Regions from separate parts of the Pseudoalteromonas sp. SG43-1 genome, predicted to be linked through region 1. Evidence: predicted binding sites of a transcription regulator. Region 1 holds the regulator's gene; the other holds the start of a gene.
The links. Region 1 encodes LexA, which represses DNA repair genes until DNA is damaged. Its sites were predicted from a motif close to TACTGTATNNNNATACAGTA; they were not measured.
Positions count from the first base shown of each region.

Region 2: H5159_RS07505 (YebG family protein) is a predicted target of LexA. The motif match lies at 3,257-3,276, and genes of this name have one in related genera.

Region 1 covers NZ_JACJFD010000020.1:13,236-20,911, forward strand. The annotation lists gene H5159_RS13915 (hypothetical protein) at 1-15, opposite strand, end outside; gene H5159_RS13920 (hypothetical protein) at 329-709, shown strand; gene H5159_RS13925 (PaaI family thioesterase) at 710-1,150, opposite strand; gene lexA (transcriptional repressor LexA) at 1,318-1,935, shown strand; gene coxB (cytochrome c oxidase subunit II) at 2,418-3,560, shown strand; gene ctaD (cytochrome c oxidase subunit I) at 3,560-5,152, shown strand; gene H5159_RS13945 (cytochrome c oxidase assembly protein) at 5,152-5,682, shown strand; gene H5159_RS13950 (cytochrome c oxidase subunit 3) at 5,718-6,593, shown strand; gene H5159_RS21190 (DUF2909 domain-containing protein) at 6,496-6,804, opposite strand; gene H5159_RS13960 (SURF1 family protein) at 6,819-7,559, shown strand; gene H5159_RS13965 (hypothetical protein) at 7,549-7,676, shown strand, end outside.
Region 2 covers NZ_JACJFD010000007.1:71,647-79,322, reverse strand. The annotation lists gene H5159_RS07530 (peroxiredoxin) at 1-265, opposite strand, end outside; gene fadR (fatty acid metabolism transcriptional regulator FadR) at 628-1,341, opposite strand; gene dsbB (disulfide bond formation protein DsbB) at 1,871-2,389, shown strand; gene H5159_RS07515 (DUF6170 family protein) at 2,391-2,693, shown strand; gene H5159_RS07510 (helix-hairpin-helix domain-containing protein) at 2,718-3,014, opposite strand; gene H5159_RS07505 (YebG family protein) at 3,329-3,646, shown strand; gene putP (sodium/proline symporter PutP) at 3,919-5,397, opposite strand; gene H5159_RS07495 (EAL and HDOD domain-containing protein) at 5,729-6,955, shown strand; gene H5159_RS07490 (VacJ family lipoprotein) at 7,101-7,676, opposite strand, start outside.

The DNA of each region.
Region 1 (7,676 bases):
TATTTTTTTATTCATGTTTTAGTCTTATTATTTTTAGAAGCTAGTTTATTACATCAATGGGATAAGTTACTGCGACATTTTGTCGCAGTTTAAACTATAGCTTACTGTAATCATTTAAAAATAAAAAAGATTACACTTAAATTCCTAACATGACTTATCTGTTTAATTGAGCTGAATGTTTTATATCCAGCCAGCTTTAAATGCTAAAAAATACTTAAAAGCTGCGAAATATCCATATAAAGTGGTTAATAGAGCATAGTTGATTTGGTATAACGGTAAAACTGCGTTAAAGTTTGCAATGAAATTATTAGAGGATAAATACGAAACGATGTCGGAAATTCAATTTTTAAATGTAGATCTTGAGCTTGAATCAAAGCAAGATATTAGTTTGCTAGTGGCGGACTTGAAAAAAGTCGCGACGATTTTACATTATGACAAAGACGAATACCGTCAACTAGCGCGTATTGAAGCTACAGGTGAGGTGAGCACACCTGATAAAGCCATAAACCATATATGTGAGCTTATTGAATCGTGTTCGCGTAACGCGCTAAAGCAATGGTTAAGCTGTTCACGTAGAACGTTTGATATTGGTTTTGAATCAGGGACTTCTCCTAAGTGCTTTAATCAAGCCTTAGATGCAGATACATTATTGCGTATATCTGCGATTGGTGCGGGTATGGAAATTACCATTTACCCAATCGAAAAGTAACTATCTTCGCTCTACGACTGCTGCGGTCATTTTTGATACGCAGCACAGCTCATTGCGGCTATTTGTAATTTTTATTTCCCATACTGAACTACGTTTACCTATATGAAATGCTCTAGCCGTGGCTGTTAAAGTGCCGTTGCGAGATGCTTTTAAATGACTTGCGCTAATCTCCTGCCCTACACAGTAAAATTTAGTAAAATCGACAACAAAGTTAGCGGCATAGCTGGCAACTGTTTCGGCAAGTACAACGTTAGCACCGCCGTGTACCATCCCCATCGGGTTATGATGCTCAGGAATTGCCGGCATTGTGGCAACCAAATAATCATCGCCAATTTCTGTGACTTCTATCCCCATAGTTTTCATTAATGTTCCTTGGCCATTAACGCCTTGCTCTAACTGCTTGCACAGCTCTAAGGTGATGGGCTGGTACCAAATACTCATAATGTCTCCTTTGCATTTTTAATCATTTATAAACTTAGCTTTAGTTATATCCTTGAAATGTACACAAGTGAAATTACTTTAGCTATTTTAAGGCTTAATTTAAATTTGCGATTTTTATTTAACTGTATATACTCACAGTTAAATGTACTGTATGGAAAACCAGTTGTATGCGACCATTAACGAACCGCCAAGCTCAAATACTCGAACTAATTAAAGTTTTTATTAAAGACACTGGTATGCCTCCTACACGTGCTGAAATAGCGCAAACATTAGGTTTTAAAAGTGCCAATGCTGCTGAAGAACATTTAAAAGCACTTGCTAAAAAAGGCGCAATTAAAATGAAACCAGGTGCAAGCCGTGGTATTCAATTAATTGAAGAAGAAGAGCCAGAACAATTAGGTTTACCGCTTATAGGGCGTGTTGCTGCTGGTTCACCTATTTTGGCGCAAGAGCACGTTGAAAGTCACTGCAAAATCGATCCATTAATGTTTAAACCGGCTGCAGATTTTTTACTACGCGTTAACGGTATGAGCATGAAAGATATTGGTATTATGGATGGTGATTTACTTGCTGTACATCGTACTCAAACCGCTGAAAATGGACAAGTTGTTGTTGCTCGCCTAGACGAAGACGTAACTGTAAAACGTCTTGAGAAAGCGGGTCGTAAAGTATTACTTCATGCTGAAAACGACGATTTTGACTCTATTGAAGTAGATCTTGAGAATGAGTCTTTTAATATTGAAGGCTTAGCCGTTGGCGTTATAAGAAACGCTGATTGGATGTGACTTTAAAAATAGCTTTTAAACAAGCAGTTTTATAAATGCGTACTAATTAGTACGCATTTTTGTTTTAGAATTTGTACTAAAAAAAGGGCGTAAACAGCCCACTGACTATTTAAGCTGTAAACTTTTTTGCACTTATATTTTCCCCCTCCGAATGCGTTAAACCCCTTTGTTTTGCTCATATTTTGAACTTCCTGTTGCCCAGTTGATTACCGATTTTTTTTAATTATTCAATATCACCTGATTGTTTTTTATACTAAAACTTGCTTGTTGTTCGTTTTTTAGCTAATTGTTAATGTGCTGAGCTAATAATAACTCACAGCTTTTTAGTTTTGAGAACACACAATATACACAAACTCGTTGTTGGCGCAGCAAAACCAATCAATATTAAATAAGATTGGCTAAAAAAATAAAAATAACGAATTGGCGTTTAAGCCGTATGCCTCTTCGCTTTGCATTCGCAATAGCATCAAAGGAGCCGTCACATGGGTAAACTGACCTCTACCTTGTGGCTTATATTATGTGTTTTTTCGCACCCAGTTTTGGCTAACAGCCAATACAATATGCGCAAAGGCGTAACCGATATAAGCAATAATGTATATCAGCTGCACATGACCATATTTATAATATGTTGTGTGATTGGGGTGATAGTGTTCGCAATTATGTTTTGGGCACTTATTCATCACCGTAAATCTAAAGGGGCTGTACCTGCCCAATTTCACGAAAGCACTAAAGTAGAAATACTTTGGACTGCAATTCCGTTTGTTATTTTAATTGCTATGGCAGTACCAGCCACTAAAACCCTAATTGCAATGGAAGATGCCAGCAAAGCTGATCTCACTATTAAAATTACGGGTTCGCAATGGAAATGGCATTATGAATATATGGGCGAAGATGTAGAGTTCTACTCTATTTTATCTACCCCGCAAGATGAAATCGCGAATCTTGCAGATAAAAATCCTAACTACTTACTTGAGGTTGATAAGCCTCTTGTACTGCCAATAAATCAAAAAGTACGATTTTTAATGACTTCTGACGATGTTATTCACTCTTGGTGGGTACCTGATTTTGCAGTTAAAAAAGATGCGAACCCCGGCTTTATAAACGAAACATGGACGAACATAAACGAAGAAGGTACTTACCGAGGCCAATGTGCTGAGTTGTGTGGTAAAGACCATGGCTTTATGCCCGTTGTGGTGGTCGCTAAATCTGAGGCTGATTTTAAAACATGGCTTACAGATGCAAAGCAGGCTAAACAAAAAGCAGCATTAGCAGATGCCGCATTACTTGATAAAACCCTCCCAAAAGAAGAATTAATGACTTTAGGCGAACAAGTATATATGGCTAATTGTGCTGCATGTCATCAACCTACTGGCTTGGGGTTACCGGGCGTATTTCCTGCACTTAAAGGCAGCCCGATAGTGCTTGGCGATATAAAAGATCACATTGATGTAGTTATCCATGGACGACCCGGTACGGCAATGCAAGCTTTTGCCAAGCAGTTATCTATAAAGCAATTAGCTGCGGTTATTACTTATAAACGTAATGCGTGGGGTAATGATACGGGTGATGTTATTCAACCGAGTCAAATACAGACGGCACTTGATGCCAAAGTGGAGGCGAACTAATGAGTAGCATAGTAGAACAACCTAACGCCAATGAAGCTCATCATGCTCATCACCCAGCTAAAGGTTTTAAACGCTGGCTTTACACAACTAATCATAAAGATATAGGTAGTTTATATTTAATTTTTTCGCTGACCATGTTCTTAATTGGTGGCGCAATGGCCATGGTGATCAGAGCTGAATTATTTCAACCAGGTTTACAGTTGGTCGACCCTCACTTTTTTAATCAAATGACCACAGTGCATGGTTTAATTATGGTGTTTGGTGCGGTTATGCCCGCCTTTACAGGCCTTGCTAACTGGATGATACCACTCATGATTGGCGCGCCAGATATGGCATTGCCAAGAATGAATAACTGGAGCTTTTGGATTTTACCGTTTGCGTTTCTAATCCTATTGGCATCGTTATTTATGCCTGGTGGGGGGCCTGCATTTGGTTGGACTTTTTATGCACCACTGTCCACAACATACAGTAATGATAATACTGCATTGTTTGTATTTGCCGTACATATTATGGGAATTAGCTCAATAATGGGCGCAATCAATGTGATTGTAACCATAGTGAACTTACGTGCCCCAGGCATGACATGGATGAAGTTGCCATTATTTGTATGGACGTGGTTAATTACTGCCTTTTTATTAATAGCCGTAATGCCAGTGCTTGCAGGGGCTGTCACTATGGTACTTACCGATAAGTATTTTGCGACCAGCTTTTTTGATGCCGCAGGCGGTGGCGACCCGGTGATGTTCCAACACATTTTTTGGTTTTTTGGTCACCCCGAAGTATACATTATGATTCTTCCTGCCTTTGGCATTATATCTACAATAGTACCTACCTTTTCTCGTAAAAAACTTTTTGGCTATGCCTCAATGGTATACGCCACATCCTCCATAGCACTATTGAGCTTTATTGTATGGGCTCATCATATGTTTACCACTGGGATGCCGGTCGCTGGCGAGTTGTTTTTTATGTACGCGACCATGCTTATATCGGTACCTACAGGAGTAAAAGTATTTAATTGGGTTGCCACAATGTGGAAAGGCTCAATAACTTTTGAAGTGCCAATGCTTTTTAGTATTGCGTTTATTGTGCTGTTTACCTTGGGTGGTTTTTCGGGATTGATGCTGGCAATTACACCTGCTGATTTTCAATATCACGATACTTATTTTGTAGTGGCGCACTTTCATTATGTATTAGTAACAGGGGCTGTATTTTCGATAATGGCGGGGGCTTATTACTGGCTGCCCAAGTGGACGGGCAATATGTTTAATATCACATTGGCTAAATGGCATTTTTGGCTATCGCTGGTGAGCGTGAACGTACTGTTTTTTCCTATGCATTTTGTAGGGCTTGCTGGTATGCCGCGTCGAATTCCCGATTACGCTCTTCAATTTGCCGACTTTAACGCAATCATAAGTATTGGTGGGTTTGCCTTTGGTTTATCGCAATTGTTGTTTGTAGCTGTGGTAATTAAATGCGCGCGTGGCGGTGATAAAGTGCCTGCAAAAGTATGGGAAGGGGCAGAAGGCCTTGAGTGGGAAGTTGACTCTCCAGCGCCATATCATACTTTTTCTACGCCGCCGGTTATTAAGTAATGACACATGCACCGCTACTCAAACGTTTGGTACTTATTTGCATAGGCATGTTTGCCTTTGCCTTTGCTTTAGTACCTTTGTATGACGTGTTTTGTGATGTAACAGGGCTTAATGGAAAGCCTTCGCTTGAGCAAGCAGAGCAAAGTACACAAATAGTACAAAACCGAGAAGTTGGCGTTAGCTTTACTACTCACGCACAAAGTGGTGCACCGTTTAAAGTTAAATCAAAAGAATACAGTGTAGTGGTAAAACCCGGTGCAATGCGTGAAGTAATGTTTAGTGCTAAAAATAACAGCAATCTAGATAAAGTAATGCAGGCTGTACCATCAGTCTCGCCAGGTAAAGCGGCAAAGTATTTACATAAAATAGCTTGTTTTTGCTTTGATCAGCAACCTCTAAAAGCAGGGGAAGAGCTTGAATTTAAATTACTTTTTTATGTTGATACCGCATTGCCAAGCGACATTGAAGAATTAACTTTATCTTATACCGTATTTGATATTAGTGAACAGCTGGTGGCAAGTAATAACTAGCTTTTTAAACTAGTGTGAAACTAGGAGTAAATAAAATGAATCAAGAATATGAGCATTATTACGTACCTGAGCAAAGCCCGTGGCCTATTGTAGGTGCAGTTGCATTGTTTTTTATTGCAGTAGGGGCAGGCTTGACTGTTATGAGTGTAGGTAAAGAAGGTGGTAGCGGGGTTTATCTGCTTTATGCCGGTATTGCTGTGCTTGTGTATATGTTGTTTAGCTGGTTTAAAAATGTAATTAGTGAATCGGACCAAGGTTTGTACTCAGCACAAATGGATCGCTCTTTTAGACAAGGTATGAGCTGGTTTATTTTTTCTGAAGTTATGTTTTTTATGGCCTTTTTTGGTGCGCTTTTTTATGCACGGGTATTGTCGGTACCTTGGCTTGGAGGTGCAGGCAATAATGCAATGACTAACGAGGTTTTATGGCCAACTTTTGAAGCTGTTTGGCCGCTAGTTTCAACACCTGCTGGCGAAACTACTCAGGCTATGGGCTGGCAAGGCTTACCACTTATAAATACCTTAATACTGCTTACTTCCTCAGTTACTTTACATTTTGCCCACGTAGCGATGGAAAACAATAAACGTACTCCACTTAAGGTTTTTTTAGGTGCTACTATTTTACTGGGTGTTTGCTTTTTAGGGCTGCAAGTTGAGGAGTACATGCATGCATATAATGACCTTAATCTAACGCTAGATGCGGGTATTTACGGTAATACGTTCTTTTTATTGACTGGTTTTCATGGCATGCATGTAACGCTAGGAACCGTACTTTTATTTGTAATATTTTTACGGATATTAAAAGGGCACTTTACTAAAGATAAGCACTTTGCTTTTCAAGCAGCTGCTTGGTATTGGCACTTTGTTGATGTGGTGTGGCTGTGTTTGTTTGTATTTGTATATGTGCTGTAGCGTTTATTGGCGAATTATTCGCTTTAATAAAACCAAGTTTAAGCGCTGCAATAACAACAATTAAAACAACGAACGAAAACAATACGCGACGACCTAAAAAGTGAGACATAGGTCGTCCCCCTGTTTTCCCTGACACCATAATAAACAATGCTCTAAATAAGTTAAAAAGTATAAATATTAACAACAGTACGATAATAATTTTAATAATCACTGAGTTGACCCTTTATGCAGTTAGTTTTATGGCACAAACAAAAGCTTAGCTCACTAATCACACTTTGTATGGTTGTGGTTGTTGTACTTGTGTGTGTGCGATTGGGGTTTTGGCAGTTGGAGCGAGGTGAGCAAAAGCAGCAACAACTAACCGCCATTGCTAAGCAACAGACTCGTGGTGTGATGAGCTGGTCTCAATTACTTAACTTGCCTGATAGCTGGAACAAAACTGGTGTATTGGTTGAGTTAAAAGGGCGGTTTGTACAAAACCAATATTGGCTTTTAGATAATCAAGTTTATAACGGACAAGTAGGGTACGACCTACTTGCTTTACTAAAGCCAGACACCGAAGAAAAAGTGATTTTAGTTAATTTAGGATGGGTAAAAGCGCCTATATCTAGAGATACACTGCCAAAGGTTGCTCTGCCTACAGGTGTTTTTATTCTTAAAGCGCAAATAAAAGAAAATAACCTAAGTAGCTTTACGCTTGAAGATAAAACTACAAATAACGACTTACCTACAAGAATCCAATCTATCGACTTGAATATGCTGAGCACTCAAAGCCAGCAATCATTAATTAATTTTATGGCTTACAGACAAGGTACTGGTGATGAGATTGCAACACCTCATTATGAGGCCGTTGTTATGAGCCCTCAAAAGCATAATGCCTACGCTTTGCAATGGTTTTTAATTGCTGTTGCATGTGCTGTTGTGGCTATTTTTGCGAGTAAAAAAAGGACACATAATGAAAAATAATCCCCTTTTGTTGTTTGTGGGTTGCTGCGCTATCCCATTAATTTTGGCATATGGCGCATTAAAGTTTGATTGGTTGCCTACTGCAATTACTAATAATGGCGAGTTTTTAAGCCAAGA
Region 2 (7,676 bases), on a different contig from region 1:
TGTTACGCCATGCGTTATGTGAGAATTGTGAATCGATAGAAACACCAATTACTTCTACGCCACGCTTTTGAAACTCTTCAAAACGCTTATCAAATGCAATAAGTTCAGAAGGACATACAAACGTGAAATCTAGTGGGTAAAAGAAGATAACTGCTTTTTTACCTTTAATTGTTTCATGAAGGTTATAGCTATCTACAATTTCACCGTTACCAAGAACAGCTGCAGCGGTAAAGTCTGGTGCCTGGCGGCCTACTAATACACCCATTTTATTCTCCAAATATTTTGAGTTTGTTTTCAATTGCTTTCGCAATGCTGGTACTTATATGGGCGCTAAAAATTAAAAACCAATAGCGCATACATATAATTAATTGGCATTCTAAAGTTATTCACTGCAAAAGAACAATCGCATTTAACGATGTGAGCAATCGAAAATAACGAACACTTGCAACTTGCACTAATATGCTTAAATAATAGGTCTATTTTAAAGGGTAAGTTGCGTTGTAACTAAGTAGAAATTTTAAAAATATCGAAGTGGTTTATACATTAAACTTTTTAGAATTTCATATACGGTGGCGCTAAATTTTATAGATATAAAAAAACCTGCAAATGCAGGTTTCTCGCTTAGACTTAGTCCATTATATCTGAGGGCATATCACCACGGATTTTTTGCCAAATCTCACCTGTTTGATGACCGTATTTACGCATCATCGAAATAGCACCATCATGCTCTTTATTTTCTGCCAAAATGGTTAAATCTTTATAAAACTGACGAGCAAGTTCACGAGTTCCGGCATCAGAGAAGTAATGACAACCAATCTTTGAATAAAAGCCTCTAAAACCATTAAGTATTAATACATAAATACGGTTATTACCCGCAACGGCTAATTCGTGATGCACTTTATAATCATAGTCGGCAAATGCTTGAGCGGTGTCTTCTAGCTCATGGCTTTGTGATAAAATTTCAATTACGCGTTCAGGATTTAACTTAATTGCAGCACGTGTATAAATAGCACTAATATTAGTACGTGCAGATAAAAGCTGATCTGTCAGCTCTGGCATCTTGTCTTCATCTAAGCGCGCTAATGTTTCAAGAATGTTTAAGCCAGACGTTTCCCAAAAGTTATTTACTTTTGTAGGTTTACCATGCTGAATTGTTAGCCAACCATCACGCGCTAAACGCTGTAGTACTTCTCTCAAGGTTGTTCTTGTAACACCAATTAACTCTGAAAGTTCTCGCTCGGCAGGTAAAATTGAACCTGGAGGGAAATCGCCGTTCCAAATGGACTCAACTATATATTCTTCAGCAAATCCTGCTGGGCTTTTCGCTTTAAAAATTCTCATCCAGTTCCCACTCGAATTAATCAACACTCATCGTTTTACACGAATAACTGACTGATTGTACCAGACGAAGCACAACTAACAAGTAAAGTAATATATATTAATAAAGCAAATGGGTAGAAATTTAAAATTAATAAATAATTAAATTTGGGTTTCTCTAATTTAGCTACAATGCATGAATATCTAGAGTAATATTCATTGTAGGTACATTGTTATTATGGAGATATTTTTATTTACGCAGCGCCTGAGCTTAATTAACTTATCCCGCACTTGCCATAAGAAAAGTACAAAAAAGTACAACCATAAAAAATTCTTTAGATGATGCATCACCTTAGTATAAGTAAGCAATATAACTGAGCTTATGTATCGATGGGAAAATAATAGAACGTCATTTAACCTTTGCTAAGGCTGAATTGAGTAGTCATTAATTTCATCTTATAAAAAGCGACTTCGGTAGCTTTTTTTTCCTTTTTGTTGCTGCATACTTTATCCTACGTCATAATCTAACGTCCTATTAAAACGCGGAATTTTTATGAACTGGCTTGCACAATTACCTACCCAACGAACCCCGTGGCTTTTATTTACAGCTATCGTTTTTTTACTTGAAGTTACCGCTCTTTTCTTTCAATACAAAATGGGGTTAGCGCCTTGCATAATGTGTATATATCAACGCACTGCAGTATTGGGGTTATTAGGCGCAGGGATTGTAGGCTCAAGTAAACCACAAAGTAAAACTGTGCGTATGATAGCGTATGTTATTTGGGGAATATCGAGTGTTTGGGGATACTTAATTGCTCGCGAACATATTGATATGCAGACCACCACAGACCCTTTTGCATTTAGCTGCGAGTTTGAACCAAATTTCCCATCATTTATGCCACTACATGAATGGATACCTAGCTTTTTTCAAGCTACCGGGGATTGTGGAAATATAGATTGGCAGTTTGTTGGCATGAGCATGCCTGCTTGGATGGAAGTGATATTTGGGATTTTCTCACTAACGCTATTTATTATAATTATTGCCCGTTTATCAATTAAAAAGTCGATTTGATATGTTTACATTTTTTTCAAGCCAATTAGACCAGCTTAAGCATTTAAAAGTACGCCAGCGTCAAGACGTAATTGCGCTTGCATTAAGTCAGCTATCGCCAACTGATAAAGTTCTATTGCGTATTATAAAGTTGCTATTACTTAGCCCACTATTTTTAATATTCACTGTATTTAAAGGTTGGATATTAATACCATTTTTGATACTTGGCGGATTGTGCTATCCACTATTAACTACACCTATTGAAATTAACTTTGCTAAAAAGCACTTAAGCGATGCGCTAAAACAATTTAATCAGGGCGCCTAGCACCCTGATTACTTTTTAGAAATATTAAAGTGAAAGTTTCCCCTCTAATTTAGCTAAAAGTTTTTTGCCAATCCCTTTAACTTGCGATAAATCACTAACGCTTTTAAATTCGCCATTTTCTTCACGATAATCCACAATTGCCTGCGCTTTTTTCTTACCTATACCAGGTAACTTAGCAAGCATCTCTGCATCAGCATTATTTATACTAATTGTCTCAGCTTGAGGCATTTGCTTAGTTACTTCTGATAATTGTGCATACGCGGTAGTCGCGGGTAGTAAACATAATAAACTTATGATGAGTAAATTTTTTAACGTTTTCATTAAACTTGCCCTTATTCTTCTTTTCTTAATTTTGAGTATTGCTCAGGAAATCAATAAATAAGGAACTGTAAAGTTCATCACTTAAAGTGTACCTAAACGCATTATCACTATGATCCGAAATCCTGAAAATGCAGCTGGTACAACAAAGTGATTGCTTAACTAAAGTAAAGTTACCGTTTTTTGTCAAATTTAAGACACCTAAAAATTAATACTTCGCGCTTGCAAATTTACTTACAAACCATTACTGTACATAAAAACAGTAATCTAATGGTTTTTTAAAAACCACGGTGCCAAGCAATTTTGCAGGAGAAATCATGGCTGTTGTTGTTAAATATGTTGTAGAACGAAACGGAGTCGAGCGTATGACGTTTACTACCAAAAAAGAAGCGGATGCTTATGACAAGATGCTCGATATAGCAGAATCACTTGAGCTGATGCTAGAAAAGGTAGACGTACCGCTTAGTGAGCAACAAATTGAATCACTTGCTTTAGAAATAGCGAAAAGCAAAGATGATTTTATGACCATATTAAAAGGTGGCAAAGATCCAGCTGTTACCAAAGCGCCAGCAAAAAGTAAAAAGTCAGATAACGTTGCATCAATTGAAGATAACAACGATAAAAAAGTAAGTTAATTCATAGAGTGTTCCCTCCTCGAACGGGACAAACTAAATAAAAAAGGGAGCAACTAAGTTGCTCCCTTTTTTATTATACTAATTCGCTTAATTAAATGATCTCTTTAGGGTGGAAAAACGTGTTGATAGCTAGGCAAAAATTCGATATTTAGTTGTACTAAATGAGAATTTTTTAACGCCGGTAGCAACACGTTTAGCCCCGCAAAATGATTAAGTATTATTGCGGATTGGTATTAATTACTACTCACTTTAAAATAAGTAGTAATTGCTAATTAAAGCTCTTTTTCTACTTCATCAAATAAAGCAGTGATGTTTTGCTCAGGCTCTTTTGTTACTAAGCTAACAACAACAATTGCAATACTCGCTAAAATAAAGCCCGGTACTATTTCGTACATAAAGCTACTTAAGCTTTCACCATTGATAGTAAATGGTCCATATATCCAAATTAGCACAGTAAATGCGCCTACTAACATACCAGCTAACGCACCAGCAAAGTTCATGCGTTTCCAATAAAGGCTAAACAATACAAGTGGTCCAAACGCAGCACCAAAGCCAGCCCACGCATTACTTACTAGGTCTAAAATAGAGCTATCTCTGTCGTAAGCTAAATAAATAGCGAACATAGCAACTACGGCAACACTTATACGGCCAACAGCAACTAGCTCTTTATCACTGGCATCTTTACGTAAGAATGTTTTATAGAAATCTTCTGTTAATGAACTTGAACTAACCAATAATTGAGATGAGATAGTACTCATAATCGCAGCCAAAATTGCAGCAAGTAAAAAGCCAGCAATAAGTGGGTGGAACAGCAACTCAGAAAGAATTAAGAAAATTGTTTCAGGGTCTTCAACTACAATGTTGTTCTCATAAGTATAAGCTGCACCAAATATACCAGTACCAACAGCACCAATGGCAGCAACAATCATCCATGTCATACCAATACGGCGTGCTTTAGGCATATCTTTAACACTACGTACCGACATAAAACGAACAATGATATGTGGTTGGCCAAAATAACCTAAACCCCAAGCCATTGCAGAAATAATACCTAATGCAGAACCTGCACCAATCCAGTTAAGCATATCTGGATTTACGCTATGTAAAGTTGATTCTAAAGGTTGTTCAAGCAAAGAGTATGCAACCGTTGGTACTAGAATAAGTGCAATGAACATAATACAACCTTGCACAAAGTCAGTTAAGCTTACAGCTAAAAAACCACCAAACAAGGTATATAAAACAACTACGCCCGTTGTAATGTATAAACCCATTTCATAAGTTAAACCAAATGAGCTTTCAAACAATTTACCACCAGCGACAACACCAGATGAAGTATAAAGAGTAAAGAAAACAATAATTACCACAGCTGATACAACACGTAATAGGTTGGATTTATCATTGAAGCGATTTGAAAAGTAGTCTGGGATGGTTATAGAGTCATTTGCTTTTTCAGTGTAAACACGTAATCTCGGTGCAACTAACAGATAGTTTAACCAAGCACCAATCACCAAGCCAATTGCTATCCATGTACTACTAAAACCAGTAACAAACATCGCACCAGGTAGGCCCATTAAAATCCAGCCACTCATATCAGATGCACCTGCAGACAGTGCAGCTACACTTGGAGATAGATTTCGTCCACCTAACATGTAACCAGATACATCGTCAGTAGATTGCTTATATGCATATAGTCCGATACCTAACATTACAATAAAATATAATGCTAGTGAAATAATCATTCCTGTTTCCAAATTAGCCTCCGCATAATTATTAATAATAGGCTTTAATCCAAATAATGACTCTTAAAATTTTATAGTTAAGACACTATTGGGGTAAAAACCATTCTCGCTGACTATATCATGCTTGATAATAAAATCTCCAACTTGTTGCCCTCACCTGATACAAAAATACTCATGTTGAATAATTTTAAAGCGAATTGGTGAAATATAATAAATTAAATACTAGAAAGACCTTAATTTTTAATGATAATTTATTAATCTAGCAAATATACGTAATGCTATTTTGAGTCTTTTGCCATATATTATTACAATAACTAATTAGATTACTCTTACGGAACTGTTTATGTATTTTTACGCTGCACGCCAACCTATTTTAGACAGAGATAAAAAGCTCATCGGGTATGAACTTTTATTTCGCGATGGCGTTGATAACGTATTTCCCGATATAGACGGTGACGAGGCAACTACACGACTAATTGAAGGTAGTCAGTTTAATTTCGGCTTAGAAGATTTAACCGACAATAAACCCGCCTATATAAATTTCACCCTAGAAACGCTATCAAAGGGCTACCCAACACTACTGGGCAAAGATACTGTAGTTGTAGAAATCCTTGAAACTGTGCAACCTGGGAAGCGATTATTAGCCATAGTGAAAGATCTAAAAGATAAAGGTTACACTATTGCTCTTGATGACTATATTCATCAGCCTGTTTGGCGCCACTTTTATCAATTTATTGATATTATTAAAATAGACTTTTTAGCATCTGATATAGATACAATAAAAACGGTTCTTAATGATTTAAAACTGCACTCGCATATTAAGTTACTTGCCGAAAAAGTAGAAACCTATGAAATTTACCAACAAGCTCTAGAGCTTGGTTTTGATTATTTCCAAGGATTTTTCTTCTCCAAACCGGAAATGGTACAAAGTAAGGCTCTACCGCCTTCAGAAATGGCATTAGCTGAATTACTTTACGAAACATCAAGCGTTGATATGGATCTTAAAAAAATCACTGATGTGTTTGAGCGTGATGTAAACCTATCTTACAAATTACTTAGGTATTCAAATTCTGCTGCCTTTGCAAGGCGTGCTGAAATAAGTACCATTAAGCAAGCCCTTATAGTGCTTGGCGCTAACGAAATTAAAAAACTATTATCATTATTATTTGCAGCGCAAGTATCAGCAGATAAACCTATAGAGCTAATTAGGCTATCGCTTACGCGCGCTCGTTTTGGTGAGTTACTCGCTATATCCCATGGACAATTTAAAGATACCGGCATGGCATTTTTAACCGGTATGATGTCTCTTATGGATGCTATTTTAGATGAGAGTATGGAAAGCGTTATGAAAAAGCTTCCACTTTCGAATGACATAAAAGCAGCCTTATTAAACGATGAAGGCTTGCTGGCAAAATATTTAAACTTAGTTAAGTATTATGAACAAGCTAACTGGTCAGCCGCAAACGAATTAACGAAAGAGCTAAACCTAGGTGAAAAAGTTCCTGATGCCTATCATGAAGCACTGACTTGGGTTAATGAGCAAATGCAGTTAGTAGTTAACGAAAAATAAGTAACCCGAACTCTGGTTAAGATATTTACTAATTTATTGAATTATAATGATATCTAAGTTTATTTTTCTCTAGCCAAAGTTCAGATTATATAAACAGTCAATAAAAACGCCAGCATTTAGCTGGCGTTTTTATCATTGGCTTCAATTATAAACTTTCTAAAAAGTCTTCATCAAAATCAGCTGGCTCTTCTTTTATAGGTGGGTTGCCATCGTACAGCTCATAAATTTGACGCTGGAAGTAAATATCTTTTACAAATAAGTACGGATCAAGTGAATCATTTAATAGCCCTTCTTGTGGTATTAAAGCTGCACGCGCCTCAACTGCTTTTAAAACAAATACTAAAATAGTTTGTGGAGTCGTTAGCGCAACTTCAGGTAATACAAAGTTATCGACTACATCACCGGTCAGGTTACGTGCTGTTGTTGGCCCCATACCTGGTAGCATTAAATAGGCGCCATCACCTACGCCCCATACACCCAACGTTTGTCCAAAGTCTTCATCGACTATTTCAAGACCTAGTGAGCTTGCAACATCAAAGATACCAAACAGACCGACAGTAGAGTTAACTAAAAAGCGTGCTAAGCTCACACTTGCATTACCCGGTTTACCTTGCAAACCCGCATTGATCATATCTACAGGTGCGGTGATATTACCTGTAAAATTAACAATACCGTTTCTTACCGGTATAGGCGTTACTTCAACATAACCTACAGCAACTGG